DNA from 2 places in the Thermaerobacter subterraneus DSM 13965 genome. Region 1 is predicted to be linked to the other one. Evidence: riboswitches for the same ligand, from Rfam matches in the RefSeq annotation. Region 1 holds a riboswitch; the other holds the start of a gene.
The links. Region 1 has a riboswitch for cyclic di-GMP ahead of THESUDRAFT_RS11555 (flagellar basal body rod protein FlgB). Riboswitches for the same ligand answer to the same signal wherever they lie in the genome.
Positions count from the first base shown of each region.

Region 2: it holds a riboswitch for cyclic di-GMP, as region 1 does, so the genes downstream of both, THESUDRAFT_RS10005 (flagellar hook-basal body protein) here and THESUDRAFT_RS11555 (flagellar basal body rod protein FlgB) in region 1, are expected to answer to the same signal.

Region 1 covers NZ_JH976536.1:300,036-314,716, forward strand. Annotated here, with positions in the region: gene fliF (flagellar basal-body MS-ring/collar protein FliF) at 1-1,134, opposite strand, end outside; gene fliE (flagellar hook-basal body complex protein FliE) at 1,224-1,601, opposite strand; gene flgC (flagellar basal body rod protein FlgC) at 1,682-2,248, opposite strand; gene THESUDRAFT_RS11555 (flagellar basal body rod protein FlgB) at 2,252-2,815, opposite strand; cyclic di-GMP riboswitch class I at 2,913-3,005, opposite strand; gene hslU (ATP-dependent protease ATPase subunit HslU) at 3,354-4,796, opposite strand; gene hslV (ATP-dependent protease subunit HslV) at 4,915-5,463, opposite strand; gene THESUDRAFT_RS11570 (tyrosine recombinase) at 5,617-6,726, opposite strand; gene trmFO (FADH(2)-oxidizing methylenetetrahydrofolate--tRNA-(uracil(54)-C(5))-methyltransferase TrmFO) at 6,731-8,104, opposite strand; gene topA (type I DNA topoisomerase) at 8,107-10,239, opposite strand; gene dprA (DNA-processing protein DprA) at 10,335-11,249, opposite strand; gene THESUDRAFT_RS11590 (ABC transporter substrate-binding protein) at 11,383-12,978, opposite strand; gene THESUDRAFT_RS11595 (YifB family Mg chelatase-like AAA ATPase) at 13,131-14,681, shown strand, end outside.
Region 2 covers NZ_JH976535.1:2,455,365-2,470,045, reverse strand. Annotated here, with positions in the region: gene atpG (ATP synthase F1 subunit gamma) at 1-473, shown strand, start outside; gene atpD (F0F1 ATP synthase subunit beta) at 609-2,018, shown strand; gene THESUDRAFT_RS10035 (F0F1 ATP synthase subunit epsilon) at 2,032-2,454, shown strand; gene murA (UDP-N-acetylglucosamine 1-carboxyvinyltransferase) at 2,885-4,180, shown strand; gene spoIID (stage II sporulation protein D) at 4,444-5,454, shown strand; gene THESUDRAFT_RS10020 (M23 family metallopeptidase) at 5,653-6,399, shown strand; gene spoIIID (sporulation transcriptional regulator SpoIIID) at 6,742-7,041, shown strand; gene mreB (rod shape-determining protein) at 7,439-8,452, shown strand; cyclic di-GMP riboswitch class I at 8,651-8,707, shown strand; gene THESUDRAFT_RS10005 (flagellar hook-basal body protein) at 9,108-9,857, shown strand; gene THESUDRAFT_RS10000 (flagellar hook-basal body protein) at 9,854-10,681, shown strand; gene THESUDRAFT_RS09995 (superoxide dismutase) at 11,096-11,710, shown strand; gene fabZ (3-hydroxyacyl-ACP dehydratase FabZ) at 11,949-12,398, shown strand; gene THESUDRAFT_RS12480 (S1 RNA-binding domain-containing protein) at 13,021-14,013, shown strand.

The sequences.
Region 1 (14,681 bases):
CCGCTCGGGAGTGAGATCGCCGTTGACCACCACGGCCACCGACAGGCGCCGGACCGCACCCGGGGCCACCTGCACCCGGTCGACCACCTGGTTGACCTCGTAGTTGGCCGTCCGCTCGCTGCGCTGGTAGTCAAGGGTGCCGCCGCCCACCTGGGGATAGGTGGGGATGTTGCTGTCCCCCGGCACCCCGCCCGGTGCGGGCTGGCCGGTGAAGGTCTCCTGCAGCTCCTGGATGGACCGCAGGATGCCCTGGCCGCCGTCGGCCGGGGGCTCGAAAAGGTGCCGCTCCACCACCTGCTGGTCGAAGTTGAGCTCCGCATTGACCCGGGCGATGACGTTGCCCGGGCCCAGGACCTGCTCCAGCAGGGTCTGGAGGCTGCGCTGCAGCTCCGCCTCGAAGCGGCGTTCCACCTCGAAGCGGTCACCCGGCACCACGGCGGTCCCTTCCTGGGCCAGCTCCACTCCGGCCGAGAGCAGGCGGCCGGTGGTATCCACCACCGTCACGTCTTCGGGCTTCAGGCCTTCCACCGCCGACGCGACCAGGTGCATGATGGACCGCACCTGCTCGGGCTCGAGCTCCGCCCCTGGTTTCAGCTGGACCAGCACCGCCGCCGTGGCAGGCCGCTGCTGGCTGACAAAGGGGCTGCGCTCGGGCCGCACTACGTGGACCCGCGCCGCCTCGACCCCCTCCAGCCGGCCGATGGTACGGGCCAGCTCGCCCTGGAGCCCCCGCAGGTACTGCACCTGCCGCTCGAACTCCGTGGCACCCATCGGCATGTTCTCCAGAAGCTCCAGGCCCACCGTCCCCTGGCGCGGCAGGCCCTGGGCGGCCAGGTCCAGGCGCAGCCGGTCGACCTGTTCCGCGGGCACCAGAATGGCCTGCCCCCCCTGGGCCAGCTGGAAGGGGATGCCTTGCTCCTCCAGCTGGCCGGCGATGGCCGCGGCGTCGGTGGGGTCCAGCTGGGTGAACAGGGGGGCCCACTGGGGCCCGCTGCGCCCTGCCAGGGCCAGCGCCACCAAACCGGCCAGGGCCAGAGCCGCCGCCGAGACCACCACCCACCGGGCCGCCGGCCTGAGCTTCCGGAACCAGGCCATGAATTGCTGGGGAAGCTGCCGCACCTGTGCCAGGGGCATGGAGGATTCCGCCGCCTCCTCGACCGACCGCGACCCTGCCTTCCGGCCCCGTGCCGCTCATCCCGCCGGCCGCCGCAGGGCCGCACCCGTCACACGGGCATGCGCATGATCTCCTGGTAGGCCTCGAGCGCCTTGTTGCGCAGCTGCACCGCCAGTTCGATGGCCAGCCGCGCTTTCTCGCTGGCCACCATGACCTGGGACAGGTCCTGGACCTGGCCCGTCACCAGGCGCCGGGCCATGGCGTCGGCCTCGCCGGCCGCGCCCTCCAGCTGCTGGAGGGCGCGGGCCAGTTCCTGCAGGAAGCTGGGTCCCACGCCACCGGGCCCGGTGGAACCGGCCGCCGGGCCGTCGCCCGCGGCCGCAGCCGCCGCCCTTCCGGACGGTCCGAAGGTCCCGCCCAGACCGGTCGCCGGGGAAGAACCGGGCCAGGCGACGTTGCCGGGGGCTTGGACACCCCATGGGTTCATGGCTCAGACCTCCTCCGTTGCAGCCGCAACGCTGCCGGGACCCTGGCGGTCCCAGGGGCATCCGGCAGCCGCAGGGCCGTTCAGCCGCGGCCAATGTCCAGCGCCCGCAGGGCCAGGGTGCGGGCCGCGGCGAAGACCGCCACATTGGCCTCGTAGGCCCGGGTCGCCGCCAGCAGGTTGACCATCTCCGCCAGCGGGTCCACGTTGGGGTACGCCACGTAACCATCCGGGCCCGCGTCGGGATGGGCCGGGTCGTACACCAGCCGGGGCGGCGAGGGATCGCCGACCACGGCCGCCACCTGGACCCCGCCGGGGGCGGCTCCGGTCCCGCCGGGACCCGCCGCGCCCGGACCGGCTACGGGCGGCACCGGCCCACCCGCTACGCCGGCCAGGGGGGAGCGTGCCCAGCCGGCTGCGGCACCCGCCGCCGGCACCGGCCCCGGCACCGCACCCCGTTCCCGCAGGATCCGGGCGAAGGGCGTCGCGCGTTCCTCGAAGACCGGCACCAGCCGGCGGTAGGGCCCGCCCTGGGGGGTACGGGTGGAGTCCACGTTGGCCAGGTTGCTGGCGATCAGGTCCAGGCGCAGCCGCTGGGCCGTCATGCCGCTGGCCGCGATGTCGAAGGTGCTGAACATCCCGCCCGCCACCGCTTACCGCCTCCCCTCGGCGATGACCGTGCGCAGCAGGGCGATGCGATCGGACAGCTGCCGCACCAGGGCCTGATAGTGCACGCCGTTTTCCGCCATCCGCGCCATCTCCGCGTCCAGGTCGACGTTGTTGCCGTCGTTGCGCAGGGAGGAACCGGTCTCCCGGTATACCGCTACCGCCGGATCTGCTGGTGCCCACCGGCCCGGCAGGTGGCCTGGGTGGGTGACGCCCAGGGACAGCCGGCCACCGGGTACGGCAGGCCCGACCGCCACCCCGCCCGCTCCGGCTGCCCCCGCGCCCCCGGCCCCGGTGGCTGGTGCGGCCGCCACGGCCGGTTCGGCCCCTCCGGTCCCGGCGGTGCCGGCGGCCCCGGCTGCCCACCCCGCGGCCTGGCCTCCCGCCGGCCCGCGACCGGCCAGCGCCGCCTCCAGAGCCCGGGCGAAGTCGAGATCATACCGCTTGTAGCCGGGCGTCTCGGCGTTGGCCACGTTCTGGGCCAGCAGTCGCTGGCGGAGGGCCAGGACCTCCAGCCCGGCAGCCAGTTCATCGTTGACGCGCCCCCACACGGGTCCATCCCCTCCCGCCGCTGGAAAAGAAAGCCGCCCGCGGCGCGCCAGGCACCACGGGCGGACGAGAGGATTGCCAAGGGTCCACCGCGCGGCGTTCGGCAGTCCGGCCGTCATAGTCCCGTGCTGGCGGGACCTTAGACCCGTGACTTTGCGAACCTGCCTTTCGACAGGGGTGCCTTTGTCGCTGCCGCGGGGGGTGGCCGCGCCCCGGCCTGTGCAACCGGGACAGAAACCGCGGCTCACCCCCGAAGCTTATTCAGTTGTAGCGGCTTTCCAGCCGGCACTGGTCGACATGATTCTGCACCGAACTGGTCATTCCTTCTATCCGCGACAAAAAATTTGGGACCCGGGTCCTGGTTTTGGGTCCCTCTTGCGGCAGGGTGGGTTTTGCCAGCCAGGATCGCTTGCCCTGGCTCCTTCGCTTGCCCCCGGGGGGCGGCCGGTCAGGATTTCGCCCGCGCAGGCCGCCTGGGGCTCGCCGCCGGCTCCCCGGCCGGCCCCGGACTCCCGGCGCCGCCACCAGGGGGCAGGGCCCTCAGAGGATGTACCGGCTCAGATCCTGATCCTGGAGGACTCCCTCCAGCCGCTGGCGGACGAACGCAGCATCCACCACCACCTTGCCCTGGAGGGCGTCCGGGGCGTCGAAGGCCACCGGCTCCAGCAGCCGTTCCAGCAGGGTGTGCAGGCGCCGGGCTCCGATGTTCTCCGCCTGCTGGTTGGCCCGGGCCGCCATGTCCGCCAGGGCCTCCACCGCGTCCGGGGTGAACTCCAGCTCCACCCCGTCGGTGGCCAGCAAGGCCTGGTACTGGCGCAGCAGGGCATTGTCCGGCTCGGTCAGGATGCGCTTGAAGTCGTCCCGGGTGAGGGGCTGCAGCTCCACCCGGATGGGGAACCGGCCCTGCAGCTCGGGGATCAGGTCCGAGGGCCTGGCGATGTGGAAGGCTCCCGCCGCGATGAAGAGGATGTGGTCCGTGCGCACCGGGCCGTGCCGGGTCATCACCGTGGAGCCCTCGACGATGGGCAGGATGTCCCGCTGCACCCCTTCCCGGGAGACGTCGGGCCCGTGGCCCCGCTCCCGGCCGGCGATCTTGTCGATCTCGTCGATGAAGACGATGCCCGCCTGCTCCGTGCGCCGGATGGCCTCGGCCACCACCTGGTCCATGTCGATCAGCTTCTGGGCCTCTTCCTGGGCCAGCACCTCCCGGGCCTCCCGCACCGGCAGGCGGCGCCGGCGCTTGCGCCGGGGCAGCCAGTCCTTGAGCAGGTCCTGCACGTTCAGGGTGACCTCTTCCAGGCCCGGCCCGCCCAGGATGTCGACCATGGGCGGCGCCTGGTCTTCCACCTCGATCTCGACCACCTGGTCCTCCAGCTGCCCGCTGCGCAGCCGCGCAGCCGCCTCCTGGCGGTGCCGGCGCCAGTCCTCCTCTTCCTCGGGCCGGGCGGGCTCGGCCGGACCCGGCATCCCGGCCCCCAGGGACCCCAGCAGCATCTCCCAGGGCGACCCGGCGCGCTGGGGGCGCCGCCGGGGCGGCGGAACCAGCACGTCCAGCAGGCGGTCGTCGGCCGCGGCCCGGGCCCGGTCCTCGACGGCGGCCACCCGCTCCGCCTTGACCATGCGGATGGCCGTCTCCAAGAGGTCCCGGATGATGGACTCCACGTCGCGGCCCACATAGCCCACTTCGGTGAACTTGGTCGCCTCGACCTTGATGAAGGGAGCTCCCGTCAGCCGGGCCAGCCGCCGGGCGATCTCCGTCTTGCCCACCCCGGTGGGGCCGATCATCAGGATGTTCTTCGGCGCCACCTCGTCCCGCAGGTGCGGCGGCAGCTGCTGCCGCCGCCAGCGGTTGCGCAGGGCGATGGCCACCGCCCGCTTGGCCTCCGCCTGGCCGACGATGTACCGGTCCAGCTCCGCCACGATCTGGCGGGGGGTCAGCCGGTCGGGTTCCCACGCGGCGCCCTGGACGGCTCCCCGTTCCACGGTCGTCCCTCCCCCTGGCGGGTGGCCGCCCCGATCGGGCCGGCCCCCGGCCCGGGCCCGTTGCTCCCGGCCCAGGCCCGTGCGGCTGGAGTACGGCGAGAGTACGGCGAGAGCACGGCTAGAGCTCCTCGATCACCAGCTGGTCGTTGGTGTAAACGCAGAGCTCGGCGGCGATGCGCATCGCCTCCCGGCAGATGGCGGCGGCATCCAGGCCGGTGTGCCGGGCCAGGGCCCGGGCCGCCGCCAGGGCGAAACCGCCGCCCGACCCCACCGCCACGATCCCGTCGTCGGGTTCGAGCACTTCCCCCGACCCCGACACCAGCAGCAGGTGGTCGGCGTCGGCCACCACCAGCAGGGCTTCCAGGCGGCGCAGCAGCCGGTCGGTGCGCCAGTCCTTGGCCAGTTCCACCGCCGCCCGGACCAGCTGGCCGCCGTGTTCCTCCAGTTTCCCCTCGAAGCGCTCCATCAAGGCCACGGCGTCGGCCACGCTGCCCGCGAACCCGGCCAACACCCGCCCGTGGTAGAGCCGCCGCACCTTGCGGGCCCGGTGCTTCATCACCATGTGCTGCTGCAGGGTCACCTGGCCGTCGCCGGCCATGGCCACCCGGCCGTTGCGGCGCACGGCCAGGATGGTGGTGCCGTGAAAGCGGGGTTGCCCCTCGCCCATGCGCTGATCCCTCGCTCTGGCCCGCCGGCCTTCCGGCTCGTGCTGGGGCCTGGTGACGGTGCCGGTCCGCCCTGCCGAAGGGCGCGGATCCGTTGCCCGCCGCGGGCGGCGACCACCCCGCCCGGGGGGCGCCGGGAACCCCGGCGGCGGGGACTACCCGGACGGCGACGATCCCGGCTGCAGCCCCTGGCGCCCCCCTGCCGGCCCGTACCCGGCGGGCGAACCGGGTGCGCCTGCCGAGGGCGGGGCGCCCAGGCCCTCCGGCTCCGGCGCCGCAGCCCCCGGTGCGGGGACGGCCGCAGCCGGGGCAGGGCGGGCCCGGGGATGGGCCTGCTGGTAGACCGCCCAGAGCCGTGCCCGGGACACGTGGGTGTACACCTGGGTTGCGGCCAGGCTGGCGTGGCCGAGCAGCTCCTGGACCGCCCTGAGCCCCGCGCCGCCGTCCAGCAGGTGGGTGGCGAAGGTGTGGCGCAGCAGGTGGGGGTGGGCCTGCAGCCGCGCCACCACCGCCCCCACCCGCCGCACGATGGCCTGGATGCCGCGGGGCGAGAGCCGGCCGCCCCACCGGTTGAGGAACACGGCCTGGGCATCGGCAGGCCGGCAGGGACGGTGCCGCCGGCCTTCCAGGAACCCGGGGCGCCCTTCCTCCAGGTACGCCCGGAGGGCCGCCGCCACCGGACCGGCCAGCGGCAGGATCCGCTCCTTTCCGCCCTTGCCGTACACCCGCAGCCAGCCGCCCTCCAGGTCCACGTCGTCCAGGTCGAGCCCGCTGAGCTCGGCCACCCGCAGGCCGCAGCCGTAGAGGAGTTCCAAGATGGCCCGGTCCCGCAGGGCCGCCGGACCGTGGCCCGAGGCCGCCGCCTCCAGCAGGGCCTGGGCTTCCTCCGGGGTGTACACCCGCGGCAGCCGCCGCCGGAGCCGCGGCGTGGCCAGGCGGGCGGCGGGACTGGCCGCCAGCCAGCCCTCCCGCACGGCGTAGCGGAAAAGGCCCCGCACCGCCGCCAGCTTGCGGGCCACGGACGCCCGGGCCAGGCCGCGTTCTTCCAGATGGGCCAGCCAGCGGCGCAGGTCACGGCCGCTGACGCCCGCCAGGGCCGCCGCCCCGACGGGCGGCTCCAGGCCCAGGAACTGGAGCCAGCCTGCCAGATCCCCCGCGTACGCCTCCACCGTGCGGGGGGAAAGACCCCGCTCCAGGCGCAGGTGATCCAGGTAGGCCTCCACCACGTCGGCAGCCGGGAGGGAACCGGCAGGGATCCGGGTCACGGTCTCACCGCCCGGGCACAGGCGCCGGGTCACCGCCCGGGACCGCCGGCCCCGGCACGGTCTCGGGGAGCCGGGCGGGGGCAAACCGCTCCAGCGCGGCCAGGGCCCTCTCGGCCATGAGCAGCTTGCGGCGCCGCGGGTCCCGCACCCGCCGCTCCAGGGGCGGCAACAGGCCGAAGGCGATGTTCATCGGCTGGAAGTGGTCGGGATGCGCTTCGGTGATGTACCGGGTCAGGGCCCCATGGGCCGTCTCGGCCGGAAAGGCGACGGGTTCTTCCCCGCGCACCAGCCGGGCCGCGTTGATGCCCGCCACGATGCCCGTGGCGGCCGATTCGATGTACCCTTCCACGCCGGTGATCTGGCCGGCGAAGAACAGGTCGGGGCGCTTCCGCGCCTGCATGGTGGGCTTGAGCACCTTGGGCGAGCAGATGAAGGTGTTGCGGTGCATCACCCCGTACCGGGCGAACTCGGCGTTCTCCAGGCCCGGGATCATGCGGAAGACCCGCTTCTGCTCGCCCCACTTGAGGCTCGTCTGAAAGCCCACCAGGTTGTACAGGGTGCCGTAGCGGTTGTCCCGGCGCAGCTGGACCACGGCGTAGGGCTCCTTGCCCGTGCGGGGGTCGACCAGGCCCACGGGCTTCAAGGGCCCGTAGCGGAGGGTGTCCGGACCCCGGCGGGCCATCTCCTCGATGGGCAGGCAGCCTTCGAAGAACAGGCCCTGTTCGAAGTCGTGGGGCACGTGCTTTTCCGCTTCGACCAGGGCCTGCCAGAAGGCCTCGTACTCCTGCCGGGTCATGGGGCTGTTCAGGTAGTCGTCGCCGCTGCCCTTGTCGTAGCGGGACGCGCGGAACAGCTTGGACAGATCCAACGACTCGTAGGTGACGATGGGCGCGGCGGCATCGAAGAACGCCAGGTACTCCTCGCCGGTGAAGGACCGGATCCACTTGGAGAGGGCGTCGGAGGTCAGGGGTCCGGTGGCGATGATCACGGGACCTTCCGCGGGCGGCTCCGTCACCTCTTCCCGCACCACCTCGATCAGCGGGTGGGCGGTGATGGCCTCCGTGACGCGCCGGGCGAACTCCTCCCGGTCGACGGCCAGGGCGCTTCCTGCCGGAATGGCGCTGGCGTCGGCCGCCGCCATGATCAGGCTGCCCAGCCGCCGCATCTCTTCCTTTAATAACCCCGGCGCCTGGTCCAGCTGGTTCCCCCGCAGGGAGTTGCTGCAGACCAGCTCGGCCAGCTGGCCCGTGTGGTGGGCCGGGGTGGATTTCACCGGCCGCATTTCGTAAAGCCGCACCGGAATGCCCCGGCGGGCGACCTGCCACGCGGCTTCGCTGCCCGCCAGGCCGCCGCCGATGACCGTGACTCGTTCCGCCATGCTCAACGCCTCCCCGCCCCGGCACCGGCGCCGGCGGTCTCGGCGGCCCCTTCCCGCTGATAGGTGCACTGGGGGTTGGCGCAGACCAGGCGCACCCCCTGGCGGGACCGCTTCTCCACCAGGAAGGTGCCGCACTCGGGGCAGGTTTCCGCCGTGGGCCGGTCCCAGGTGGTGAAGTCGCACTCCGGATAGTTGCTGCACCCGTAGAAGACCCGGCCCTTGCGGGACCGGCGCTGCACCATCTCCCCGCCGCAGCGCGGGCAGCGGGCGCCGGTCTTCTCCACCAGGGGCCGGGTATTGCGGCACTCGGGAAAGCCCGGGCAGGCCAGGAAGCGTCCGTAGCGCCCGTGCTTGATCACCATGCGCCGGCCGCACTTCTCGCAGATCTCGTCCGTCTCCTCCACGGGCAGGGCAACGCGCTGGATCTCCCTTTCCGCCCGGGCCAGGGTGGCGCTGAAGGGCTCGTAGAACTCCCGGACCACATCCTCCCATTCCCGCTGGCCCTCTTCGATGCGGTCCAGGTCGGCCTCCATGCGGGCGGTGAACTCCACGTCCACGATGTCGGGAAAGTGCTCCTTCAGCAACGCGGTGACCACCCGGCCCAGCTCGGTGGGCCGGAAGCGCCGGTCTTCCTTCACCACGTAGCCCCGCTCCTGGATGGTTTCGATGATGGGCGCATAGGTGCTGGGCCGGCCGATGCCCTTTTCCTCCAGGGCCCGGACCAGCATGGCCTCGGTGTAGCGCGGGGGCGGCTGGGTGAAGTGCTGCTCCGGCCGCAGCTGCTTGAGCGCCAGGGCATCGCCCTCTGCAAGGTCGGGGAGCATGCCCTCCGCCTCGTCGCCCTCCCCTTCGCCCCCCTCGTCCCGGCCCTCCACGTAGAGCTTCATGAAGCCCGGGAACTTGACGGTCGAACCGGTCGCCCGGAAGCGATGGGGACCGGCTCCGATCTCCGCGGTGACGGTATCCAGCACCGCCGGGGCCATCTGGCTGGCGACGAACCGCTCCCAGATCAGCCGGTAGAGCTTGTACTGGTCGGGCGTCAGATCGTCCTTGATGGCGTCGGGTTCCCGGGCCACCGACGTGGGTCGGATGGCCTCATGGGCATCCTGGGCCTGTGCTGCCCGCCGCCCCGCCTGCTTGCGGGGCGCCGAGAACTCGGCGCCAAAGCGCGCGGCGATGTAGGCGGCCGCCTCGTCCAGGGCCTGGTCGGCGATGCGGGTCGAGTCCGTGCGGATGTAGGTCACCAGACCCACGGCGCCCTCGCCCCGCAGTTCGATCCCTTCGTACAGTTCCTGGGCGATGCGCATGGTGCGGCGCACGGTGAACCCCAGCTTGCGGGCCGCTTCCTGCTGCAGGGTCGAGGTGGTGAAAGGCGGCGCCGGGTTGCGTTTCCGTTCCTTGCGTTCGACCCCCAGGACGGAGAAGGGCCGCCCCTCCAGATCGGCCAGCAGGCGGTCGACGGCAGCCCGGTCGGGCAGTTCCTTCTTTCCCTCGGCGTCGCCGTAATAGCGGGCGGTGAAGGTCTCCCCGCCCGGCAGCCGCACCAGATCGGCCTCCAGGGTCCAGTACTCCTGGGGCGTGAAGGCCTCGATCTCTTCCTCCCGGTCGACGATGAGGCGCACGGCCACCGACTGGACCCGGCCGGCGGAGAGGCCGCGCCGCACCTTCCGCCACAGCAGCGGGCTCAACTTGTAGCCCACCAGGCGGTCCAGCACCCGCCGCGCCTGCTGGGCGTCCACCAGGTTCTCGTCGATGGGGCGCGGCTCCTTCAGGGCGCGGCGCACCGCCTCCCGGGTGATCTCATGGAACACGATCCGGCACGGGGAGCTCTCGTCGATGTCAAGAAGCTGGCAGAGATGCCAGGAGATGGCCTCGCCTTCCCGGTCGGGGTCGGTGGCCAGGAGGACCCGGTCCACCTGGCGCGCCTGCTGCCGCAGTCGCTCGATGAGCTTGCCCTTGCCGCGGATGGTGATGTAGTGGGGCGTGAAGTGGTCGTCAATGTCCACCCCGAGCTGGCTCTTGGGAAGGTCCCGCACATGGCCCATGGAGGCCTCGACGGCATAGTCGCGCCCGACAAACTTCTTGATCGTCTTCGCCTTGGCCGGCGACTCGACGATGATCAGCGTCCTGGGCAATGGGATCACACTCCGGCGCCATGGCGCGTTGCAACTTAGTGTAGCACTGGCACGGGAGGGGCGGCAACGCGCAGTGGCATTTCCTGGTGACGCCTTCAGGACGAGCCGGCAGCCCCGGCCCAAGGCGAGTCCGGCCAGCCTTGTCCGGCCAGGACCGCCTTCACGTCCTCCAGCCCTGCCACCGGCGGTGCCCCCGCCCGCAACAGCTCCAGGATCCCCTGACCCTGGCGCCGCGTCACGGGACCCGGCACCGCCATCACCGCCCTGCCGGCATCGAGGGCCAGATCGGCGGTCACCAGAGCCCCGCTGCGCGGGGCGGCCTCCACCACCACCACGCCGTCGCACAGGCCGGCCAGGATGCGGTTTCGCTCGGGGAAGCGGAAGGCCTCCGCCGGCGTCCCCGGCGGGTACTCCGACACCAGCCAGCCCCGGGCCGCCACCTGGGCCGCCAGCGGGCGGTGCTCCTCGGGATAGACCCGGTCGGGCCCGTGGCCCAGGACGGCCACCGTCACCCCGCCGCCGGACAGGGCCCCCCGGTGGGCGGCGCCGTCGATGCCCACGGCCAGGCCCGACACCACCACCCAGCCCGCCGCCGCCATGTCGGCGGCCAGCCGGAAGGCCACCTGGGTCCCGTACGCCGAGGCCTTGCGCGAACCCACCACGGCCACCCAGGGCACCGCCTGGGAGGGCAACCGCCCCCTGTAATAAAGGATGAGCGGCGGATCGGCCACCTCGCGCAGCCGCCGCGGGTAGGCGGGATCTTCCCAGCTCAGCCAGTGAACGCCCACGGCTCGCGCCCTTCCGGCCAGCACCGCGGGATCGGTGCGCCGGCGGGCCTCCAGGGCCCGCTCCAGCACGCCTGCCGGCGCGGCGCCCACCTCGCGCCAGGCGGAATCGGGGGCCTCCCAGGCCGGTACCGGGCCGCCCAGCGCTGCAGCGAGCTGCCGGGCTCGCTGCCGGCCGAGACCCGGCAGGGCGAGCAGGCCCATCCACGCGTGGGCAGGGTCCACGGGCCATTCCTCCTCGGGTTGGCGGATCGTGCCGGATTGGCGGATCTTTTCGGCCAGGGTGTCGTGGGACTTGTCCCCGCGGCCGGCCTGCGCCCCGGCGGCCTGCGCCCCGGCGCCGGTGCGTGCGTTCGGTCTACCGGGCCGGTTCTTCCAGGGACACGGCCCAGAGGTCGGCCCCCTGGGGGAAGGGCGAGGGGACGAACCCGCGCACTCCCGGCTGCACCGCCCAGACCGCCACGGGGTGGTAGAGGGGCAGGCCCGCTATCGCCTCCAGCAGGGTGCGGTCGAGCCGTGCAGCCGCTTCGCCCCGCCGGCGTCCCGAAGCCGTCAGCAGCTCACCCAGGGCCTGCCGGACCGCCGGATCCTGCGCCGCGGCCGGCCCGCCCTCCGCCCCGCCCAGCCAGGGCAGGAAGACGGCCTCCGGGTCGGGATACTCGGCCCACAGGGTCCGGGGTGCCAGGTGATAGGGCGCCCGCCGGCCTGCGGCCGGGGGAAAGTCGGCGTAGGCCACGGTGGCCACATCCAGTTCCAGGCCGGCCCGGCCCAGCAGGTAGTCCAGGCGCCCCGACACCGCCGCCCAGAAGGGATCGCCGGGCTGCAGCCAGCGCAGCGTGGTACCGGGCTTCAGGCCGGCCCGCTCCAGGGCGGCCCGGGCCTCCAGAACCCGGTAGGGCGGAAGCACCGGCGTGCGCCGGAAGCCCGGCCAGCCGGGCGGCAGCCAGCCCTCGGCCAGGCGGTAGCCGCCGGGCGCCAGGCCGGCGATCAGGGTCTCGCGGTCGGTGGCGTAAGCCAGGGCCTGCCGCACAGCGGGCCGGTCCAGGGGCGGCCGGGCCCCGTTGACGTCGATCCAGACCGTTGCCGGCAGGTCTGCCGGCCACTGGGGTCCCGCCCACCCCCGGGCCGCCAGCTCCCGCACCTCGTGGGGCAGCAGCCGGATGGCGGAGAGCCGGCCTGCGGCAAAGGCGCTGAGGACCTGGGAACGCGGACCGCCGGCCACCAGCCGTACCTCGTCCAGGTACGGCCGGCCCCTGTAGTAGTCCGGAAAGGCCGCCAGCCGCAGCTCCCGGCCCTCCTGCGCCACCAGCCGGAAGGGGCCCAGCCCCACCGCTGGGAAGGCACCGCTGCCGGACGCCCGGACCGTCTCGGCATCCAGGACGGCGGCCCCCGGCGTGGCCAGGCGGTACATAAAGGCCGGCCGGGGCCCGCTGAGGCGGATTTCCACCCGATCGGGCCCCAGCGCCCGGATGCCGCGGATGGCGGGAGCATGTCCCAGCCGGTATTCAGAAACGCCCTCCACCCCTTCCAGGACCCAGGCCCGCGGTGCAGGATGCCGCGGATCGGCCAGCCGTGTCAGGCTGAAGACCACATCCGCCGCCGTCAGCGGTCTCCCGTTGTGGAAGCGCAGGCCGGGGCGAAGCCAGAAGACGTACCGCCGGCCGCCGTCGCCCACTTCCCAGCGCCGCGCCAGGGCCGGCCGGATCTTCCCGTCGGGGCCCAGGCGGACCAGGCCCTCATAGAGCAGGGAGGCCACCCGGACCTCCACCTCGGACCGGGCGCGGGCCGGATCGAGGGAGGCGGGCAGAGCGGGCACGCTCTCCACCCAGCGGCCGCCAGGCTGCCCGGGCGGCCGCTGGCCTGTGGGCTGGGCCGGGCCCCCGCCCCACCAGGCCAGGGCAAAGAGCAGTACCACCGAGCCGACCAGCGTCCACCGCCAGCGCCCCGGCGCCATGGATCCCACCTCCGCCGCCGGGGCATGTATACGCCCTCCCCTACCGCCCCATGCCCCGGCCCCCTGCCACCGCGCCGGGGGTTGCCATTGTTTACCTTTACACCATATAATTACATCACGCGAGCACCGTGGTCAAGGGGGAGGTGAGGCCCGTGCCGGATACGGAGGAGGCGGTGCTCCCCGCCCCGGAGAGCCGGGGGGCGTGGGAGGCCGGAGAGGGCGGCGGCCCTCCGCCTTGGGCCTTTGGCGCATCCACCATCCTGGGCCTGGCCTGCACCGGCTGGCGCGCCATGCCCGTGCTGGTCGAGACCGTGGTCGACCGCGGCCTTCCTCACTTTGTCGTCGTGGGGTTGCCCTCGACGGCGGTGCGGGAGGCGAGAGAGAGGGTCCGGGCTGCCGTCCGCGCGTCGGGCCGGCGCTTCCCCCTCCACCGCATCACCGTCAGCCTGAGCCCCGCCGACCTGCCCAAGGAAGGCACGTCCCTGGACCTGGCCGTCGCCTTGGGACTGCTGGCGGCCAGCGGTCAGGCCCCGGCGCCCCCGCCGGGGTGGGCCGTCTTCGGCGAGCTGGGGCTGGACGGATCGGTGCGGCCGGTGCGGGGCGCCCTGTCCATGGCCGTGGCGGCCCGCCAGCAGGGAGTGACCCACCTGGTCTGCCCCGCCGCCAACGCGAGGGAGGTGGCCCTTTTGCCCGGGATCCGGCCGCTGCCCGCCCGGCGCCTGGACGACCTGCTGGACTGGCTGGCGGGACCCGTCCTGCCTCCGCCGGTACCGCTGCCGGAAGCCGCTGGCGACCCCGGCGCTCCAGGCCCCCCGGCGCCCCTGCCCGACCTGGCGTCCGTGCGCGGCCAGCCCTGGGCCCGCCGGGCCCTGGAACTGGCCGCCGCCGGCGGGCATCACCTGCTGCTGCTGGGCCCGCCTGGGGCCGGCAAGACGCTGCTGGCCTCGTGCCTGCCCGGCCTGCTGCCGCCGCTGGACGGCGAGGCGGCCATCGAGGTGACGGCCATCCACTCGGTGGCCGGCCAGCTCCCGCCCGGCGCCGGCCTGATCCAGCGCCCGCCGCTGCGCGCACCCCATCATGCCACTCCGGTGGCCGCCATGGTGGGCGGGGGCAAGGTCCCCCGGCCCGGCGAAGCCAGCCTGGCCCACCGGGGCGTACTGCTTCTGGACGAACTGGCCGAATTCCGCCGGGAGACCCTCGAGGCTCTGCGGGAGCCGCTGGAGGCGGGCCATGTCACCGTGGCGCGGCTGGCCGGCGCCGAGCGCTTCCCCGCCGCCTTCCAGCTGGTCGCTACGGCCAACCCCTGCCCTTGTGGCCAGCCCGGTGGCCGCTGCCACTGCTCGGAGCGGCAGGTGGCCCGGTACCGGCAGGCCCTGTCGGGCCCCCTGCTGGACCGCATCGACCTGCAGGTCCGGGTCCGGCGTGCCGCCCTGCCCCCCACGGCCGCCGGCCCGAGGGAGGACTCCCGGACCGTGCGGGAGCGGGTCGAGGCGGCACGGCAGCTCCAGGCCCTCCGGTTCCACCGGCTGGGCCTGAGCCACCCGCCGGGACAGCCGCCCGTCAACCGCTGGCTGGAAGCGGGCGACGCGGCGCGCTGGGCCCCCATGGGGCCTGCGGCCCGGCGCCTGCTGGACACCCTCTACCGGGATGCGAGCCTTGGCCTCTCCAGCCGGGGGCTGGTCAAGGTCCTCCGCGTGGCCCGC
Region 2 (14,681 bases), on a different contig from region 1:
GCTACCTGGCGGAGGCCATGGACGAGGTCCGGCTGATCTACACCGAGTACCGCTCGGCCATCAGCCAGCGGCCGGTGGTGATGCGCCTCTTGCCGGTGGCCGGCCTGGAGGAGCAGCCCGGCGGGGAGCCGGGCCGGGGCGCCGCGAGCGCCGCCGGGGCCGAGCCTGCAGGACGGCAGGCTCCCGGTTCCGGCCCCACGCCCGGCTCCTGGCGGGAATACATCTACGAGCCGTCGGAGCAGGCCATCCTGGAGGCGCTGCTGCCCAAGTACGTGCAGATCCTGGTCTTCCGCGCCCTCCAGGAGGCGAAGGCCAGCGAGCACGGGGCCCGCATGACGGCGATGAAGAATGCCACCGACAACGCCGGCGAGCTGATCGACACCCTGACCCTGGAGTACAACCGGGCCCGCCAGGCGGCCATCACCAAGGAGCTGGCGGAGATCGTCAGCGGCGCCGAGGCCCTCAAGGGCTAGCCGTCCCGGCTGGCGGCCCCCGCCGGGTCCGGCCCGGAGCGGCCGGGCCTGGACCGGCGAGGGCCAGGCCGGAGGCGGCCGGTTCGTCCAGCACCGGGCGGGACGGAGGCGCCGAGGACCGGAGGGAACACAGCAATGGCCGAGAAGAACGTGGGCCGGGTCGTGCAGGTCATCGGCCCGGTGGTCGACATCGAGTTCCCCGAGGGCAACCTGCCCGACATCTACAACGCCATCAAGATCCAGGCCAAGACCGAAGAGGTGGAGATCGACCTGACGGTGGAGGCCGCCCAGCACCTGGGCAACAACGTGGTCCGCTGCGTGGCCATGGCCTCCACCGACGGCCTGCAGCGCGGCATGCCGGCCGTGGACACCGGCGGCCCCATCTCGGTGCCCGTGGGCCGTGAGGTGCTGGGGCGGATGTTCAACGTCCTGGGCGAGCCCATCGACGGCAAGGAGCCGCCCCAGGCCAAGAAGCGGTATCCCATCCACCGGCCCGCGCCGGACGTGGCCGACGTCAACCCCGCCACGGAGATCCTGGAGACGGGCATCAAGGTCATCGACCTGATCTGCCCCTTTGCCCGCGGCGGCAAGGTCGGCCTCTTCGGCGGCGCCGGCGTGGGCAAGACCGTCATCATCATGGAGCTGATCCACAACATCGCCTACAAGCACGGCGGCTTCTCCGTCTTCGCCGGCGTGGGCGAGCGCACCCGCGAGGGCAACGACCTCTACCACGAGCTCAAGGAGTCCGGGGTGCTCGACAAGACGGCCCTGGTGTTCGGCCAGATGAACGAGCCCCCGGGCGCCCGCCTGCGGGTGGGCCTGACGGGCCTGGCCATGGCCGAGTACTTCCGGGACGAAGAGGGCCAGGACCTGCTGCTCTTCATCGACAACATCTTCCGCTTCACCCAGGCCGGTTCGGAGGTATCGGCCCTGCTGGGCCGCATGCCCAGCGCCGTGGGTTATCAGCCCACGCTGGCCACCGAGATGGGCAACCTGCAGGAGCGGATCACCACGACGCGGAAGGGCTCCATCACCTCGGTGCAGGCGGTGTACGTCCCCGCCGACGACTACACCGACCCGGCGCCGGTGACCACCTTCGCCCACCTGGACTCCACGGTCCGGCTGGAGCGGGCCATTGCCGAGCGCGGCATCTACCCGGCCGTCGACCCGCTGGCCTCCACCTCCCGGATCCTGGACCCCAACATCGTGGGCCAGGAACACTACGAGGTGGCCCGCGGCGTCCAGCAGGTGCTGCAGCGCTACAAGGACCTGCAGGACATCATCGCCATCCTGGGCATGGACGAGCTGACGGAAGAGGACAAGCTGATCGTGCAGCGGGCGCGCAAGCTGGAGCGCTTCCTGTCCCAGCCCTTCTTCGTGGCCGAGGTGTTCACCGGCACGCCGGGCAAGTACGTCAGCCGCGAGGAGACCGTCCGGGGCTTCAAGGAGATCCTGGAGGGCAAGCACGACGACCTGCCCGAGGCGGCCTTCTACATGGTCGGCACCATCGACGAGGCCGTGGAGAAGGCGAAGACCCTGGTCTGAGAGGGGCGACACCATGGCGGAGCGCGCCATCACCCTGGAGGTCATCACGCCGGAGCGGGTGGTCTTCCGCGAGGAGGTCGACTCGCTGATCGTACCGGGCGCCGAGGGCTTGCTGGGCGTGTTGCCCGGCCATGCCCCCATGGTGGCGGCCCTGAAGATCGGCATCCTGACCTACCGCAAGGACGGCGAGCGGCGCCGGGTGGCGGTGGCGGGCGGGTTCTTCGAGGTGGCGGACAACCACGCCGTGGTGCTCTCCGACGCCGCCGAGCGGGCCGAAGAGATCGATGTGCTGCGGGCGCGCCAGGCGGCCGAGCGGGCGCGCCGCCGCCTGGCCGAACGGGAGGCCAACTGGGACTTTGAACGGGCGCGGGCGGCCCTCAACCGGGCGCTGAACCGGCTGCGGGCCGCCGGGGCCGACACCGGCGACCTGGCCTGAACCCGCCGCTGCGCGCCGGCCCCGCGCCGGCGCGCAGCGTGCGTGGGCACGCATCGCCCGGGCCGGTCGCCGCCCCCCGGGGCCGGCGGAGGTCCACCCGCCGGACGGCGGGGACCGGGCCTGCGCGACGGGTGGGCAACCCCCAGGGCGGTGGGCGCCTTCCCAGGAGCCGCCTGGAACCCCGGACGGGCCGGGGACGATAACATACATGGGGATCCACGCGGCGGCCCCCGCCCGCCCCAGGGCGGCCGGGCGCATAACCGGGCGGCCGCCCGCGAATCCCCTATCGGCGGGCACGCCGAAGGTGCGCCGGCAGCGTGCGCGGTGCCACGGAACAGAGCACCGCGCGGCAGGGTAGGGCCCCGGCGCTCGGCGTGTCCCGGTTGCGGCCCGCCCGCCTGCGGGCGTGGCCCTGGAGGGGGTTGAGACGGTGGAACGAATCGTGGTTCGCGGCGGGCGCCCCCTGCAGGGTCAGGTGAGGATCAGCGGAGCCAAGAACGCGGCCTTGCCGATCCTGGCGGCTACCTTGCTGGCGGAAGACACCTGCTTGCTGTACGACATCCCGTCGCTGGACGACGTGGTCACCATGACCCGCATGCTGACCCAGCTGGGGGTCACGGTGGAGTCCACGGGGGAGGGTGCCCTGGCCGTCCACCCGGCGGCGGAGCTCCAGTACGCCGCGCCCTATGACCTGGTACGGCGCATGCGGGCGTCCATCCTGGTCCTGGGACCGCTGCTGGCCCGCCTGGGACGCGCCCGGGCCGCCCTGCCCGGAGGCTGCGCCATCGGGCAGCGTCCCATCGACCTGCACCTGAAGGGCTTTGCCGCCCTGGGCGCCGACGTGGAGGTCAGCGGCGGCGAGGTGGAGGTCCGGGCCCCCAGGGGGCTGCGCGGCACCTCGATCTACCTGGACGTACCCAGCGTCGGGGCGACGGAGAACATCATGATGGCCGCCGTTCTGGCCGAGGGCACCACCACCATCGAAAACGCCGCGGAAGAACCGGAGATCGTCGACCTGGCCAACTTTCTCAACACCCTGGGAGCCGACGTGCGCGGCGCCGGCACGCGGGTGATCCAGATCCACGGCGTGCCGGTGCTGGGAGGCGGGACGTACACCATCATCCCCGACCGCATCGAGGCGGGCACCTTCCTGCTGGCGCCCCTGGTGGCCGGCGGCCAGGTGACGGTCACCGGGGTGGTGCCGGAACACCTCAAGTCCCTGCTGGCCAAGGTGCGGGAGATGGGCGCCGATGTGGTGGTCGACGGGGACGAGGTGACCGTGGCGGTCAGCAGCCGGCCCAAGGCGGTGGACATCAAGACCCTGCCCTACCCGGGCTTTCCCACCGACCTGCAGGCGCCCATGATGGCGGCCCTGGTCACCGCCGAGGGAACGGCCACGGTGACCGAAACCCTCTTCGAGAATCGCTTCGCCCACGTGCCGGAGCTGCGCCGCATGGGTGCGCGGATCCAGATCCAGGGGCAGACGGCCATCATCACCGGGGTCGAACGGTTGCAGGGTGCGCCGGTCACCGCCACCGACCTGCGCTCGGGTGCGGCCCTGGTGCTGGCCGGGCTCGGGGCCGAAGGGATCACCGAGGTCAGCGGCGTCCACCACATCGACCGGGGCTACGTGGCCATCGAGCAGAAGCTGCGGGCCCTGGGCGCCGACGTGGCGCGTCTGTCCACGGAGGACGACCCGCTGGCGGCGGCCCTGCTCCTGCACTAGGCCTTGCACCAGGCCGCCCAGCGCAGGTCGCGCGGCGCCGGATCCGCCGTCGCGGAGCCGGGTGGCGCCAGGAACTCCGAACCCTTTCGGCCGAGCGCGGGCCCCGGAGCCATGGCCTGGGGCTCGCACCGCTTTTATGAAGGTCTTGCGCCCCTATCTTCCCGGGCCTCGTGCCCAGGGCCCCCGTCCCCGTGGTGCCGGCGCAGGCATGTCCCCCCTCCCCGTTGCATAGAGATGTCCCGAATCCGAGGGAGGGATCGCCCTTGCCTGTTCGGCCGGCGTGGCGCCGCCCCGTAGCCGGCTGGTTCCTCCTGGCGCTGGTGCTGACGGTGCTGCTGCCTTTTCTCGTGGTGCTGACCCGGGGCCTGCGTATCGAGACGCCTCAGGCTCCGGCCGTGCCCCTGGACCCCGGCCAGCTGCCGGTGCGGGTGTGGATTCCGGGACAGGATGGCGTGCAAACCCTGCCCCTGGAGGTCTACCTGACGGGCGTGGTGGCCGCCGAGATGCCCGCTTCCTTCCACATCGAAGCCCTCAAGGCGCAGGCGGTGGCGGCCCGCACGTACACCGTGCGGCAGATGCAGGTCTTCGGGGGGCCGGGTTGCCGGGAACAGGCGGAGGCGGACGTCTGCGGCGACCCGCAGACGGGACAGGCCTGGCAGCCCCTGGAGGCCCGGCGCCGGGACTGGGGGCTGTTGAACGGGTGGCGCTTCGCCCGGAAGATCCAGCAGGCGGTGCAGGAGACGGCCGGCCTGATCCTGGTCTACCAGGGGGCGCCCATCGACGCGGTCTACCACTCCACCTCCGGCGGGCGCACCGAGGACGCTGCCGCCGTCTGGGGCAACCAGGTGCCTTACCTGCGGCCCGTGGACTCCCCGTGGGAGACGGCCTCACCCCACTGGCGCAGCACCCGGACCATGACCCTGCAGGAGTTCGCCCGCCGCCTGGAGGTGGACCCCAAGGTCGTGCGGGACCTGCCGGGGGACCAGTGCTTTGCGCGGGTCGAATCCTCGCCGGGGGGGCGCGTGGGCCGGGCCACCGTGGGCGAGAAGGCCTTCACCGGTCCCCAGCTCCGCCAGCGGCTGGAGCTGCCCTCCACCTGGTGGACGTGCCGCCGGCAGGGGGAGCAGCTGACCTTCACCATCCGGGGCTGGGGCCACGGGGTGGGGATGTCCCAGTACGGTGCCGACGGAATGGCCCGCCAGGGGCGCACCTACCAGGAGATCCTCCGGCATTACTACCCCGGGACCAGCCTGCGGCCCATCTTCAGCGAGTAGCCCACCCGTCTCCGGCGGGAAGCCCGCCCGGCCCGTCGGCGGGTCCGGCCATCGGGACCGGACGGCCTGCCCCTTGGCCCGGGCCGACCCGCCGGGCCCCTACGCCACGGCCCTGCTGCCGGTGCGACCGGTGAAAGCCGCACTTTCCTGCATAAATGCACCAGCCCTGGTAACACTACCGCCCAGAGGTGGTGCCACATGCAGGAGACCCCGCAAAGCGGGCAGAGCCGCCTGGCGGGCCGGCTGGCCGGCTGGATGGCCAGGATGCGCGGGCGGCCGGCGCTGCGGTCGCTGGTGGGTTTCGCCGTGCTGGTGGCCGTCTTCATCGGGTCTTATCTGTACTTCCAGGGCTGGCCGGGGTTGAGCGGGCCCGAGACCGCTTCCCTGGATGAGCAGACCCCCTTGGAGACGGGTGCCGACCAGGGCGTGGCACCCAGCACGGCGACCCCGGAACCCATGACCGGCCAGGCCGGGGCCGGCACGGAGGCGGGGACACCGGCGCAACCCCGGGACAACGTGCCCACCCGGGAAGTCACGGGCGAGACGACTCCGGCCTTCATCTGGCCCGTCGCCAGCGGCAAGACGGCCATGGGCTTCGGCTGGCAGTACTCCGAGACCATGGGTGACTGGCGCTGGCACCCCGGCGTCGACCTGGCGGTCGAGGAGGGCGCCCAGGTGGTGGCCGCCGCCGACGGGCGGGTGGTCGCGGTCCACCGCGACCCCGATCGCGGCCTGACGGTGACCATCGAGCACGACGGCGGGTACCGCACGGTCTACGCCAGCCTGGCCGAGGCGACGGTGGAAGCCGGACAGCAGGTGCGGCGCGGCCAGGCCATCGGCAAGGCGGGCCAGTCGGCCCGGATCGAGGCGTCCGCCGGCACCCACGTCCACTTCGAGATCTGGCGTGGCGACGAGGCCGTCGACCCGCAGACCCTGATCGGCTAGGAGGATCTCCCGCCGGACGAACCGGCCGGAAGAACCGGCCCCCGGTCGGAGAACCGGCCCCGGCCTGGAGAACCGGGCCCGGCCCGGAAAACCGCACCGGGCCCGGCGCCGGCCACCGGGGAACCCGCATCCCCGTACCACCCGCGGCCCCGCTCCCCCGACCCCCTCGGGGGAGCGGGGCCGCGGCCTTTGGCAGGGTGAGCCGCCCCCACGCCCTGGCGGGCCCGGCGGCCCAGCGGGCCTGTCCGCCCGTCCGCGGCCGTCCGGCGGCCTGCGGCCAAGGTATGTTTGCCTAACGCCCTCATATAGATGGTACCAGACCAGGGCGAAGGGGGCAGGTCGGTGAAGGACTACATCTGGAAGCGCGTGGTGGAGGTGAGCACGTACATCGCTCGCACCCGTTCCACCGTGCGCGAGGCAGCCAAGGTGTTCGGTGTCTCCAAGAGCACCGTCCACAAGGACGTCACCGAGCGCCTGCCCAAGATCGACAGCCAGCTGGCGGCCAAGGTCCACCAGGTCCTGGAGACCAACAAAGCGGAGCGCCACCTGCGGGGCGGCGAGGCCACCCGCCTCAAGTACCTGCAGGAACAACGGGGCCAGGAAACCAGGCAAACCCCTTCGGAGCCCCCCGTCGGGGCCTGACGCGCCGTCCCTGCCCGCACCGGCCCTGGCCCCTGGACGAACGCGGCCGTGGCGGCGGCCCGCCGGGTTCCACCCGGCTGATCCCGGCCCGCAGCCCGGCCCCCTTCCTTCCCGCCCCCTTCAGGGCCCGTCCGGACGCGGCCCCCGCCGCCCCCCATCCCGGCCACGGGACGGACAACCCAGGAATTCCCCTTCGCCAGCCGGCACGGCGTGGAGCCCGGCGGTCAAGAGGAACCCGGCCTTATGGCAAAGAAATCCGCCACAGCAACCGCAGCGCCACAGTCAGACGGATTCCTGCCAGCCCTGAGGCCCCGGCGCGGCCGCCGGCACCGGGACATCCCGCCGGTTCCCCGCCGTCGCCCAGGCGGCTGCCGGGCGGTCAGGAGGGGGACAGGCTATGGTCGGGTTCGTCCGGGACCTGGGGGTCGACCTGGGAACGGTCAACACTCTGGTCTTCGTCGAAGGCCGGGGCATCGTGCTCAACGAGCCTTCCGTCGTCGCTATCGATCGGGAAACCGGGCGGGTGCTGGCCGTGGGGTCGGAGGCCCACCGCATGCTGGGCCGCACCCCGGGCCACATCGTGGCCGCCCGGCCCCTGCGGGGCGGGGTGATCGCCGACTTCACCGCCACCGCCACCCTGCTCAAGATGCTGCTCCAGCGGGCCATGCCCCGACGCCTGGGGGTCCGGCCGCGGATGGTGGTGTGCGTCCCCTCGGGGGTGACCACCGTGGAGCGGCGGGCGGTCATCGAGGCCGGCTACGAGGCGGGGGCCCGCAAGGTCTACCTCCTGGAAGAACCGGTCGCCGCCGCCCTGGGGGCCGGCCTCAACATCCACGAGCCCGGCGGCCACATGGTGGTCGACGTGGGCGGCGGCACCACGGACATTGCGGTCCTGTCCCTGGGCGGGGTGGTGGTGGCCGGTTCGGCCCGGGTGGGCGGCGACACCTTCGACGAGGCCATCGTGCGCCATGTCAAGCGCCGGTACAACGTGCTGATCGGGGAGCGGACCGCCGAGCAGGCCAAGATCGCCATCGGCCGGGCCGAGCCGCCGGAGGGGGATGGGGAGCAGTTCGAGGTTCGCGGCCGCGACCTGGTGACCGGACTGCCCCGCACCCTGCACCTGACGGCCGCCGAGGTGCAACAGGCCCTGGACGAACCCGTCTCGGCCCTCATCACGGCCCTGCGCAGCACCCTGGAGCGGGTTCCTCCCGAGCTGGCGGCCGACATCCTGCACCGCGGCCTGGTGCTGACGGGAGGCGGCTCCCTGCTGCGTGACCTGGACCGGCGCATCGCCCGGGCCACGGGCCTGCCCGTGGTGAAGCCGGAACAGCCGCTGCTGACCGTGGCGCTGGGTACCGGCGTCGCCCTCAGCATGCTGGACCGCCTGGACGGCGTGCTCATCGCCGGCTGACGGCCGCCGGTCCCTAAAAGGCACGCCGGCCGCCTTAACCGGGAAGGAATTCCCCTCCAGGTGTCGAATGGGCATGTAAAGCCTCCTGAGGCCGTACGTTCTAAGACGTGGTCCCGCGCATCAGGCGATGCACGTCGGCGAAAGTACGGCCGAGGCACCACAGGCTGCAACACGACCGTGACACGGCACGTGACCACGCCGCGATAAAGGCAAACCCGCCGAAAGGCGGGGGCGCAAAGCCACGGGTCTACCGCACGGCGGGACGGAGGGACGCCTCGCCCGGCGCGCACCGGAATGCGGGAGTCGGGCCAGGTTCCCGGGACAGAGAACCTGGCGCTAGAACGGTACGGAGGCGCCAGCCCCGGCCCGGCTCCGGTTCCGGAGAGCAGCCGGGCCGGTTCCTGCAGCGAGGTGTTCCAGCCCCTCCCGCCGGCCATGACGGCCGGGCTGCCGAACGGGTGGAAGGGATCTGCCGCCGGGTTCGCCCGCCGAACCCGGCGCGGGGCCAGGATGTTCCACCCCCGGTTGCCGCCGGGGGTTTCGTGTTTCACGGCCGGCTGCATCTCCGGCGGCGGGCGGCGGTTGCATGCTGCGGGACGGCCAGCCGGCGGGGCGGGGCGATCGCGGGGTCTGGCGTGGCGGAAGGGGTGATCCGGTGCTGCGAGGTCTTTACACCGCGGCCAGCGGCATGCTGGCCCGGGTGCTCCAGCAGGAGCGCCTGGCGGGCGACCTGGCCAACGTCAACACGCCCGGGTACAAAGCGAGCCGCAACGTGACCGAGGCATTTCCCGAGCTCCTGCTGTCGCGGCTCGACGGGACGGGAGCCCCGGTGGTGGGGCCCCTGGGCACGGGTACGGTAGTGGCCGAACCGGGCGCCGACATGCGGCCCGGACCCTGGGTCACCACCGGGCGACCGCAGGACCTGGCCCTGGAGGGGGACGGCTTTTTCGTGGTGATGGGCCCCGGCGGCCCGGCCTACACCCGGGCCGGCAACTTCACCGTGGGGTCCCAGGGGTACCTCCAGGCACCCGACGGCTCGCCCGTCCTGGACACCACGGGCCAGCCGCTGCTGGTGGGTAGCGCCCAGTTCACCGTCCGGCCCGACGGCCAGGTGGTGGTGGGGGACGCGGTCCTGGGCACCATCGCCCGGGTCACCTTCGCCAACCCCGCCGGCCTGCGGCGGGTGGGCGACAACCTGTGGCAGGCAACGGCCGAGTCCGGTCCCGCCGTACCGGCGGCCACGCCCGTGCGCCAGGGGGTGTTGGAGCAGTCCAACGTCGACCCGGTGCAGGTGGTGGTCGCCATGCTGGCCAACTTCCGCGCCTTCGAGGCCGCCCAGCGGGCCGTCCAGGCCCAGGATCAGACGCTGGGGCTGGCCATCCAGGAAGTGGGGCGGGTCACATGATCCAGCGGGCCCTCTGGTCGTCCGCCGCGGGCATGGCGGCCGCGGCCCGGCAGGTTGATCTCACCGCCGGCAACCTGGCCAACGTGAGTACCCCGGGCTTCAAGGCCGCCCGGGCGGACTTTGCCGATCTGGTTTACGCCGCGGCCCAGGTGCCGGTGGCGCCTCCTGCCGCCGCGGCGGGAGGCGTCCAGGTTGGACACGGCGTCCGCCTGGCGGCCACACCCCGGTTGTGGAGCCAGGGTCCGTTGCAGGCCACGGGTTCCCCCTGGGACCTGGCCATCGAGGGTGCAGGCTTCTTGCAGGTGGCCGATCCCGGCACCGGCGAGGTCCTCCTGACGCGGGGCGGGACCTTTGCGGCCAGCCCCGTACCCGCCGGCGTCCCCGGCGGTGGGGAGGCCGGCGAAGCGCTTCTTGTGACCGACGGCGCGGGGCGGCCGCTGCTGGCGGCCGGCGGCCAGCCCCTCCTGCTCCCGGCGGGATCCCGCGGCTGGGTGGTATCGCCGGACGGAGAGGTACGGGCCCTCCTGGCCGGGGGTCGCGAGGTGCCCGCCGGGCGGCTGGCGGTGATGGTCCCGCCGGCGCCCGATGCCCTGGAAAGCCGCGGCGAGGGCCTGTACGCCCTGGGCGGCAACCCGGTGCCGGCCGGGGCGCCCGGCCAGGACGGAGCGGGGTGGATCCGGCAGGGGATGCTGGAGCAGTCCAATGTGGACCTGGCCCTGGAGATGACCCGGCTGCTGGCGTCCCAGCGGGCGTACCAGCTCAACGCCCGCGCCGTGCTCACAGGCGATGAGATGCTGAGCCTGATCAACCGGTTGCGCTCCTGAGGCACCGCTCATGCACTCCAGTGCATGCGCCCAAGACTCTTAGCGGTTTAGCCCGACGGCCCGCATGGGCCTCCCCCCTGATGCGGCCGGAGTCCGGGCGGCAGGCGCCGCCCGGACTCCGGCCCTTTTCCGGCGTTCCGCCCTGTGCCCGGCCGGTCCCCCGGCCAGCTTCCCGCCCCCGCCCGGCCCCCGGGGGCCCCGCATGAAAGCTGCCGATGCTTGGTATATACTCGTAATCGAGCGCAGGAAAGACTGGATCCTGGGAACGGGCAGGATTCCGGTGCCACCGGGCCGGTCCTGGCGGGGCGGACCTGCTGTGCTGCCGCCAGCCTGTCCCCGCAACCGGTGGCGCCGGGGCCGGTTCGTCCCGGGAACCGGTCGCTGCGCACCTGCCGATTCAAGGAGGGATTGCCGGTGGCTTACCAGTTGCCGCCCCTGCCGTACGACTACAACGCCCTGGAGCCCCACATCGACGAGCAGACCATGCGGATCCACCACGACCGGCACCACGCCACCTATGTCAACAACGTCAACGCCGCCCTGGAGAAGTACCCCGAGCTGCAGGACAAGCCCATCGACCAGCTCCTGCGCCAGATCGACCAGGTTCCCGAGGACATCCGCACGGCGGTCCGGAACAACGGCGGCGGCCACGCCAACCACTCGCTCTTCTGGGAGATCATGAGCCCCAACGGCGGCGGCCAGCCCACGGGGGCCCTGGCGGACGCCATCAACAAGGCCTTCGGCAGCTTCGAGACCTTCAAGGACCAGTTCACCAAGACGGCCACGACCCACTTCGGCAGCGGCTGGGCCTGGCTCGTGGTCGACGAGAAGGGCGACCTGCAGCTTTACAGCCTGCCCAACCAGGACAGCCCGTACATGAAGGGCCATACGCCCATCCTCGGCCTGGACGTGTGGGAGCATGCCTACTACCTGAAGTATCAGAACAAGCGGCCCGACTACGTGGCGGCTTGGTGGAACGTGGTCAACTGGGACGAGGTGGCCCGCCGCTACCAGCAGGCCCGCGGCTGAGCCGCCCATTGCCACCCGCATCCACCCGGCCCGTGGTGACAAGGACTACGGTGGCAAGGACCGCGATGCCAAGGGGAGCCGGCGATCCGGCTCCCCTTTATTTTCCATCCAGAAGGGGGACGGCGGGGGGCGGCGAATTCTGAATCCTAGTGACGAACCTTCGTACCGGGTCGGCCACCGGGGCAGCCTGGGTGGCGGAGGTTCGCGACCAGCCAGCGTGGAGGACTGGGACCAGCCCATGGCGGAACAGGATCAGCCCCAGGGGGGCTTGGACATCCAGGCGATCCTCGAGGTGTTGCCCCACCGTTACCCCTTTCTCCTGGTCGACCGGATTCTTTCCCTCGAACCGGGACGCCGGGCGGTGGGCCGGAAGTGCGTAAGCGCCAACGAACCCTTCTTCCAGGGTCACTTCCCGGGCCGGCCCATCATGCCTGGGGTGCTGATCCTGGAGGCCATGGCCCAGGTGGGGGCGGCGGCGGTGCTGTCCGTCCCCGCGAACCGCGGCCGCCTGGCCCTCTTCGCCGGCGCCGACCGGGTGCGCTGGCGCCGGCCCGTGATTCCGGGCGACTGCCTGGAGATCGAGGTGGAGATCATCGCCATGCACGGTCCCCTGGGCAAGGGCCGCGCCCGCGCCACCGTGGACGGCGAGCTGGCCGCCGAAGCCGAGTTGAGTTTTGCTTTGCGGTAGGCGACCGGTCACCCCGCAGGCGTCACATCACCCCCCGATGGATCCCTGGCCCAGGGGCCCTGTCTCGGAACCGTTTGCACCGGCCTCGCACCGGCCTTGAACTGTTTCCCTCAGGTGGGAACCCTGGCACCGGAACCACCAGCGGGCGCAACCGGCACGGCAACTTCGGTCCTCGTTGCCCCTTGCATGTCCGTTGCCCGGCCCTGGATGGACATGGTGAAAAGCCTGGCCGATCTGCTCACTTTGGATAAGGCGGGTGCATATTCCATAACCTACATGCAGGTGCACCGTACGAGTGGCGTGGTATCGCTTGTGGCCGGGCGTGGCGGAACCCGGCCCCGGCCTTGAGGAGGCGTCTTCCCGTATGCCGGATGCGATGAAGGATTCCCTGCTTCCTGAGGAGGATTCGCCCGCGTCACCGCCCGTGCCATCGCCGGTGCCATCCGGGCCTGCTCCGCCCCCTGACCTCGCCGGACGAACCGGCCGCACCGGCCCGGGCCCGGAGCGGGAAGGGCGCGTCCCCGTTGCCCTGGAACCGGCCCGGGCGGCCGGCGCAGCGGTTTCCGCCGGGGCCGGAACCGGTTCCGCTACGGTACCGGCGGCGGGGCAGGCGGCAGGGCCGGTGGCAGCAGCGGGCGAGGGAGTGCGGGACCTGGCCGGGCTTGTGCCCCTGGCGCCCGGGACCCGGGTCCACGGCACCATCACGGGCATCGTGGACTACGGCGCGTTCCTCGTGACCGACGACGGCCGCCGGGGGCTCATCCACATCTCGGAGATCTCCGACTGGTACGTGGAACGGGCGGAAGATTACTTCTACAAGGGCGAGCGGGTCCAGGTCGAGGTGGTGCACTTTGATCCCAACAGCGGCAAGTACGCCTTTTCCACCCGCCGCCTGGGAGGCAAGCAACCCCTGGCCAACCGCTACGCCGACCGCCTGCTGGAGCTGCACCGCCATGGCGTGACGGGCGCCCGGTACCGGTACGGCACCGGTTGGGCTCGCCGCCCCCACGCCCGACGAACCGGCCGCCCCGGCCCGGCAGCCGGCGCCACGGGCTCCCAAGGCTCTGCCGGCGGCCCTGGATACCGGCTGCCGGGCGGCACGAGCGGCGATGGCCGGCGGGGCCTGGGAGCGCCGCGCAGCCTGGCGCGGCAGGGCAGTGATCCGGCCGGCGCGACCGGCACCGCCGGGAACGCCGGCCACGGGCCGGCGGGCCACCACGGGCCGGCGGAACACGGTGTCCCGAGCCACGGGCCCCGACCGGGCGGCGGCGGGAACCTGGAAACGGCCGGGGGCGCCGCCAGACCGGCGACCGGCAGCTGGCGGGACCGTGATGCGGGCCGCCTCCGCACGCGGTACCAGGCAGGTGCGGGCTGGCGCAGCGCCGCTCCGGTCGCCGGTGAGAACCGGGAATCGCGGGAGGCCCTGCTCCAACTCCTCCGCCATCACGTGGGTCAGGTATCGCCCGCCGCCCGCACCGAGCTGGACCGGCTGGTCGAGACCTACGGGAGCGAGCGGGTGGCCACCGCCCTGGCCCGGGTGCTGGAAGAGACGGATCGGGCCCTCCAGGTGATCGAGGCAGCGGGCCGCCGGTTGGCGAGCGGCACGGCGGACTGAGCGTGGGGCCGGAGGCGGGTCTGGGCCTGGCCACAGGGCTCAGGCAGGACCCGCCCGTGACCGCGGCCTGCCGCAAGCGAGGCCGGCCTGAAGGCGAGCATGGCCCCGCGGGTGAGGGCGGGCTTGAGGCGAGTGGTCCGCAGGCGAGCACGGCCCGCAGGCGAGGGTGGGCCGCAGGCCAGCACGGGCCGCGGGCGAGGGCGGGCTGCAGGTGAGCATGCCGGCCAGCATGGCCCGAGGGCGGGCATGACGAACGAATCTGCACAGCGGCGCAACCACGGGTAGAGCCTAGCGTCGCCCGCCGCCGTGATTCACCCGCAGTCATTCGACACTACCGGGCGGTCGACCACGGCAATAAACTGATATCTGGGGTCAATAGCTGGGGCCCGGGCTAGGCGGAAGACCGGAGGCTGCAGGGCGACGCCCCGGACAACCCGCCGCCCGGGCCCCGTCGTCCCCGTTGTCTTCCGGAACGTGATCCCCGGTTGCTATACAGCGTCGCCGGTAGGGTGGAGCCGGGCCCGGGCCCTCGTGGCATGGCTGAGTGGGAGCCCGGGGTGCTCGAAGTCGCCTGCCCCCGTAACCGCACCTGCACCATCATCACCAGCGCCACCGCAACCCCAACCCCAATCCCGACCACAACCACAGCCACAACCACAACCGGCGAG